DNA from 2 places in the Streptomyces sp. NPDC054841 genome. Region 1 is predicted to be linked to the other one. Evidence: riboswitches for the same ligand, from Rfam matches in the RefSeq annotation. Region 1 holds a riboswitch; the other holds the start of a gene.
The links. Region 1 has a riboswitch for S-adenosylmethionine ahead of ACWGI8_RS25485 (aminotransferase class V-fold PLP-dependent enzyme). Riboswitches for the same ligand answer to the same signal wherever they lie in the genome.

Region 1 (3,400 bases):
CCGGCGTACCGGCGCCGAAGCTGACCCGGATCGCGTTCAGCGACCTCTCGCCCGGCTCGGCCTCCGGCGCACCGCACTCGCCCGGGTCCTGCGGGTCGCTGCCGAGCAGGGTGCGGACCAGCGGGTGGGCGCAGAAGAGGCCGTCCCGTACGCCGATGCCGTACTCGGCGGACAGCGCGGCGGCGAAGTGGGAGCTGTTCCAGCCCTCCACCACGAAGGAGATGACACCGACGCGCGGTGCGTCGTCGCCGAACAGCGACAGGATCTTGACTTCCGGCACCTCCGCCAGGCCCTCGCGGACCTTCGCGATCAGATGCCGCTCGCGCGCGACGAGCGCGTCGAAACCGGCTTCCGTCAGCGCCTTGCACGCGGACGCGATCGAGTAGACGCCGATGACGTTCGGCGAACCGGCCTCGTGGCGGGCGGCGGTGGTGTGCCAGTCCACTTCCACGCCACCGTCGTTGCGTCGCGCGACCTTCTTCGAGGCACCGCCACCGGCCAGGTACGGCTCCGCCTTCTGCAGCCAGTCCGCGCGCCCGGCGAGCACACCCGAGCCGAACGGGGCGTACAGCTTGTGCCCGGAGAAGGCGACCCAGTCGACGTCCAGGTCCTTCACCGAGACGGGGTGGTGCGGCGCGAGCTGCGCGGCGTCCAGCACGATGCGCGCGCCGTGGGCGTGGGCGGCGGCCGTGAGTTCGCGTACCGGCCAGAGCTCCCCGGTGACATTGGACGCGCCGGTCACGCAGACCAGCGCGGGGCCGTAGGGGTCACGGTCGGCGAGGGCCAGCTCCAGGGTTCGCACCGCCTCGCCCGGCGTGCGCGGCGCGTCGAGGTACGTCACGCGGGCGTCCCTCCACGGCAGCAGCGAGGCGTGGTGCTCGGTCTCGAAGACGAACACCTGGCAGTCGGCGGGGAGTACGGCGGCCAGCAGGTTGAGCGAGTCGGTGGTCGAGCGGGTGAAGACGACCTGGTCGCCGTCCCGGCAGTCGAGGAACTCGTGCACCGCCACACGGCTGTTCTCGAACAGGTCCGTGGAGAGCTGCGAGAGATACCCGGCGCCGCGGTGCACGCTGCCGTAGTACGGGGCGTACGCGGCAACGTCGTCCCACACCCGCTGCAGCGCCGGCGCGCTCGCCGCGTAGTCGAGGGCGGCATACGTGACCTCGCCGCCGGTCACGAGCGGCACGGTGACGTCCCGGCCGAGTACCGGCAGCGGGGCGGCACAGCAGGGGTCGGCGTCGGTGGCGACGACAGCAGAGGGGGCGGGGGCGGTGACAGCAGAGGGGGCGGTGACAGTGGCGGCGGCGGTGGCAGTGGCTTCGGCGGTGTTCGGGCATGCGGACATGGCGGTATCTCCCGGCAGGAAAAGGCGAATCGGCTTCAAGAACCCGTGCGGCAGCGGCCCAACCGGCGCTCCGCGTACGGGGGTTGCCTCGACGCACGGCGGTCACCGTACGGAGGGAATTGAAGTGAGGGGCTTCGCGCCCTATCGCATTCGCTTGCTCACGAGACTGCTCCCTTGAGGACCAGGACCCCAGGGGTTGCAAGGGGTCCGCGCTTGCCGCGGACCTCGCTGCCCACGGCCTGGTCTTCACCCGGGGCACCCCGCCACGGACGGAGGGTTGCCGGACAGCGGGCCGGGGCCGTAATCGCTGTCACTCATGACCTGTCGCGAAGCTATGCCAGCTGATCGCCCTCGCGCAACTCGTGTCCGGATACCGGGACGTCACTCGCCCGCGACTTCACCGCGACTTCCCGGCAGCTCCCCACGGCCCCACGACTCGCCATGGCTTCCCGCACGCAAGGGTGCGGGGCCCGTGCCCGCACAGACCCCGCACCAGCACGCCCGCCGCCGGGCGTTACGCGTTGCTCACCGCCACCCAGCGGTCCAGCGCCTGCTTCGCCGCCCCGGAGTCGATGGACTCCGCGGCCTTCGCGATCCCGGCCCGGAGTTGCTCCACCAGAGTGCCCCCGCCCGGCTCCAGCGCGGCCAGCGCCGCCGCCGAGTTCAGCAGGACCGCGTCCCGCACCGGGCCGGACTCACCGGCGAGGAGCCGGCGGGCGACATCCGCGTTGTACGAGGCGTCCGCGCCGCGCAGCGCTTCGACCGGGACCAGCTCGATGCCCACGTCCCGGGGGTCGAAGGCCTCCTCGCGCACCGCGCCGTCCCGGACGATCCACACCCGGGAGGTCGCGGTCGTGGTGAGCTCGTCCAGGCCGTCATCACCGCGGAAGACGAGCGCGCTGGATCCCCGCTCGGCGAGCACTCCGGCCATGATCGGCGCCATCCGGGCATCGGCGACGCCCGTGGCCTGGGCCTTCACCCGGGCGGGGTTGGTGAGCGGCCCCAGGAAGTTGAACGTCGTACGGATTCCGAGCTCCTTGCGCGCAGCGGCCACATGCCGCAGCGCGGGGTGGAACTTCACGGCGAAGCAGAAGGTGATCCCCGCTTCCTCCGCGACCTCGGCCACCCGCTCCGGCGTCAGTTCCAGATTGACGCCGAGCTTCTCCAGGACGTCCGAGGCGCCGCTCGCGCTGGACGCGGCACGGTTGCCGTGCTTGACGACCTTCGCGCCGGTGCCGGCCACGACGATCGCGGACATCGTCGAGATGTTGACGGTCTTCGCGCCGTCGCCGCCGGTGCCCACGATGTCGACGGTCGCCCCTGGGACGTCGATCACCCGAGCATGGGCGTACATCGTTCGTACGAGACCGGAGATCTCCTCGACCGTCTCGCCCTTGGCCCGCAGCGCGACGGCGAACCCGGCGATCTGGGCGTCGGTGGCCTCGCCCCGCAGAATCCGGTCCATGGCCCACGCGGTGGCTTCCGCGCTCTGGTCGCGGCCGTACAGCAGGGAGTCCAGTACCCCGGGCCAGGAAAGGCCCGCCGCGGTAGTGCCTCCTGCGGGGGTCACAGCGCTCATGGTCGCTCCTGGGTCCGTACGTATAGGAATGCCACCACCCTATCGAGCGCGGGGGGACGGCAAAGAGCCCCGTCCATCGAGTGGACGGGGCTCCTGCCGTGGCGATCGCTGCGATCAGTGGGTGGGATCAGTGGTGGCCGTGGCCGCTCGTGATCTCCTTGAACTCCTCGGCGGTCGGCTTGGGAATCTGGTTCCCCTCGCCGTAGTAGCCCTTGCTGAGCCTCGCCCGGAGCTTCTGCGTGAGCGGCACCTTGCGCTCGACACCGTTCTCGTCGACCGTCGGGCCGATCTCGAGCGGCTCGTACTGCTCGTGCGCCGTGAGCGTGTGCAGGGCCTCCTGCGTCAGCGGCTCGTGGACCTCGACGAACTCACCGTGCGGCAGTCGCTTGATGATGCCGGACTCGCGTCCGTGCAGCACCTTGTCCTTGTCGCGCCGCTGCAGACCCAGGCAGATCCGCTTGGTGATGATGAAGGCG
Region 2 (3,400 bases), on a different contig from region 1:
CCGAAAGGACGATCCCCTTGAATTCACTGGTTTCCCGGGCAAGTCGGGCCCACCAAAGCGCGCATAAGCCGCATCGAAGTCGAACACTTTGGCTGCTTCTTGTCGCGCTCGGGCGCATTCTCATATGCGTCTGGCACAAGCAGTGGAGGGGACTTCCCAACTCTACCGCGCTCAACCATGCAGAATTGCCCCCTCCGCTTAGCTTGCGGAGGGGGCAATTCTGTTAACAATGCGTGGCGATCACGGCTCCGGCACGGCGCCCGACGGTCAGCCTCCGGAACTGTGCCGGATGGTCAGCCTCCGTGCCGGATGGTCAGCCTCCGGCACTGCGCTGAATGGTCAGCCTCCGGCGACGGCCGGGATGATCGAGACGCCCGCGCCGTCCGGCGTGGCCGTCTCCAGGCCCTGCTCGAAGCGGACGTCGTCGTCGTTGACGTACACGTTCACGAAACGGCGCAGCTTGCCCTGGTCGTCGAGAACCCGCGCCGCGATGCCCGCGTGGTTCTTCTCCAGGTCGGCGATGACCTCGGCGAGGGTCACGCCCTCCGCCGGGACCTCGGCCTGGCCGCCGGTGTAGGTGCGGAGGATGGTGGGGATGCGGACGTTGACGCTCATGCGAGGCCAGCCTCTCGGAAAGAGTCCAGGTTGGGGCGGATGACAGCGGACATACCCGTCGTGGGGGCCACCGCGTCGAGGGTCTTCAGGCCGTCACCCGTGTTGACGACGACCGTGGTGAGGGACGGGTCGATGACGCCTGCCTCGATCAGCTTCTTCGCCACGCCGAGCGTCGTGCCGCCGGCGGTCTCCGTGAAGATGCCCTCCGTGCGGGCCAGCAGCTTGATCGCGTCCACGATCTGCTCGTCGGTGACGTCCTCGACGGCTCCGCCGGTGCGCCGGCAGATGTCCAGGACGTACGGGCCGTCGGCCGGGTTGCCGATCGCCAGGGACTTCGCGATGGTGTCGGGCTTCTGCGGCCTGACCACGTCGTGGCCGGCCTTGAAGGCCACGGACACCGGGGAGCAGCCCTCGGCCTGGGCGCCGAAGATCTTGTAGGGCCTGTCCTCGACGAGGCCCAGCTTGATCAGCTCCTGCAGACCCTTGTCGATCTTGGTGAGCTGGGAGCCGGAGGCGATGGGGATGACGATCTGGTCGGGGATCCGCCAGCCGAGCTGCTCGCAGATCTCGTACGCGAGCGTCTTCGACCCCTCGCCGTAGTACGGGCGCAGATTGACGTTGACGAAGCCCCAGCCCTCGCCCGCCGGGTCGCCGATGAGCTCGGAGCAGAAGCGGTTGACGTCGTCGTAGTTGCCCTCGATACCGACGAGCTCGCCGCCGTAGACGGCGGCCATGACGACCTTGCCCTGCTCCAGGTCGTGCGGGATGAACACGCAGGAGCGGAAGCCGGCCCGGGCGGCGGCGGCGCCGACCGCGCCCGCCAGGTTGCCGGTGGAGGAGCAGGAGAGCGTGGTGTAGCCGAAGGCGCGGGCGGCCTCCAGGGCCTGGGCGACGACCCGGTCCTTGAAGGAGTGCGTCGGGTTGCCGGAGTCGTCCTTGACGAAGAGCTTGCCGGTGTCGACGCCCAGCTCGCGGGCGAGGTTGTCGGCCTTGACGAGCTTGGTCCAGCCCGGGTTCAGGTTCGGCTTGCTCGCCACGTCGGCGGGGACGGGGAGCAGCGGCGCATAGCGCCAGATGTTCTCGGGGCCGTTCTCGATCCGCTTGCGCAGGGCTTCCGGGTCGCCGCTCGGCAGGTCGTACGCGACTTCGAGCGGCCCGAAACAGATCTCGCAGGCGAAGATCGGGCCGAGCGCGAACCGCTCGCCGCATTCGCGGCAGGAGAGCCCGGAGGCGGGGCCGAGATCAACAGAGTCGGTGGTGGTGGCAACGGTCTGCACAGCCATGGAGGCGAGGCCCTTTCTCCTCATCTTCCTCGCGGCGCATCTCGCCACGAGACGGAATTGGCACCTTCCCTAGCCGGGGCCCCGCGCGAGTGTCGTATGACGTGCGACGAGAACCGGCTGGAGGGTTGCCGGGGCTTCAACGGGCCGTGTCCCTCTGCCCCTCTGGATGAGCGGTATTCGGTTGTTCGCGAGAGGACCCCCGACATGCGACGGCCGTTCGCGTTGTTCAAGACTGTAACCGAACCCCCGGACGCTTGAGATGGTCGTCCGATCCGCGAGATGGAGATCACGTGCTGGAAGAGGTGGAGCGCTGGCTGGCCCGGCGGTCCTGGTCGGTGGCGGACCGCCCCCTGGACCAGCTACTGGCCGCCAAGCAGAGCACCACGGTCAGCGTGGTGCTCCCTGCTCTGAACGAGGAGGCGACGGTCGGGGAGATCGTCGCCGTGATCCGGCGCGAGCTGATGTCGGAGGCGGTCCCGCTCGTGGACGAGCTGGTGGTCGTCGACTCGGGGTCGACGGACCGTACCGCCGAGGTCGCCGCGGCGGCCGGGGCACGCGTGGTGCACCGGGACGCGATACTCCCGCGCATACCGGCGCTGCCCGGCAAGGGCGAGGTGCTGTGGCGCTCGCTGCTGGTGACCGGCGGCGACATCGTCTGCTTCGTGGACGCGGACCTGAGGGAGTTCTCCGCGGACTTCGTCTCCGGGATCATCGGCCCGCTGCTGACCGAGCCGGACGTGCAGTTCGTGAAGGCGATGTACGAGCGGCCGCTCGGGACCACCGATGTCGACGCGCCCGCCTCCGGCAGGACCGGGCAGGGCGGCCGGGTGACGGAGCTGGTGGCGCGGCCGCTGCTCAATCTGCACTGGCCGCAGTTGGCCGGGTTCGTCCAGCCGCTCGGCGGTGAGTACGCGGCGCGGCGCTCGCTGCTGGAGCGGCTGCCGTTCCCGGTGGGGTACGGGGTGGAGCTCGGGCTGCTGGTGGACGCGCTGCACACGGTGGGCCTGGACGCGCTGGCACAGGTGGACGTGGGCGTACGGCTGCACCGGCACCAGGACAGCCAGGCGCTGGGCCGGATGGCGGCGGCGATCTACCGTACGGCCCAACTGCGGTTGTCCCGGGGTCATCTGGTGCGTCCGGCGCTGACCCAGTTCGAGCGCGGCGAGGACGGGTTCGTACCGCGGACCCATCCGGTGGACACCGAGGAGCGGCCGCCGATGGTGGAAATCCCCGAGTACGCGGAGTATGCGAAGCGGGCCGGGCGGCGTAACACGGGCGCGGCGTAGCCGGGCACAGCCAGTCAGATTGTCTAAATTTCGCATTTATGGGCTATGCGAGACTCATGGGCGCTTGGCGCCAGAATTCCAGGTTGCCCCGTTTCGTCGGGGCCCTGACGGTCGTCGCGACCGTCACCACCGTCTCGACCGGAATGGCCGGGCCGACCGCTCCGCCCTCCCCCGGCGGGGCCGTCACCGACAGCGCCTCCTCCTTCGAGAAGCGCT

Region 2: another riboswitch for S-adenosylmethionine. It lies ahead of thrC (threonine synthase); the one in region 1 lies ahead of ACWGI8_RS25485 (aminotransferase class V-fold PLP-dependent enzyme).

Annotation. Positions count from the first base shown of each region.
Region 1 covers NZ_JBSGZO010000213.1:202-3,601, forward strand. The annotation lists gene ACWGI8_RS25485 (aminotransferase class V-fold PLP-dependent enzyme) at 1-1,345, opposite strand, end outside; SAM riboswitch class IV at 1,550-1,667, opposite strand; gene trpD (anthranilate phosphoribosyltransferase) at 1,860-2,924, opposite strand; gene qcrB (cytochrome bc1 complex cytochrome b subunit) at 3,052-3,400, opposite strand, start outside.
Region 2 covers NZ_JBSGZO010000072.1:21,408-24,807, forward strand. The annotation lists gene ACWGI8_RS13185 (MoaD/ThiS family protein) at 340-615, opposite strand; gene thrC (threonine synthase) at 612-1,922, opposite strand; SAM riboswitch class I at 1,916-2,071, opposite strand; gene ACWGI8_RS13195 (glucosyl-3-phosphoglycerate synthase) at 2,189-3,184, shown strand; partial or broken gene ACWGI8_RS13200 (DUF7927 domain-containing protein) at 3,268-3,400, shown strand, end outside.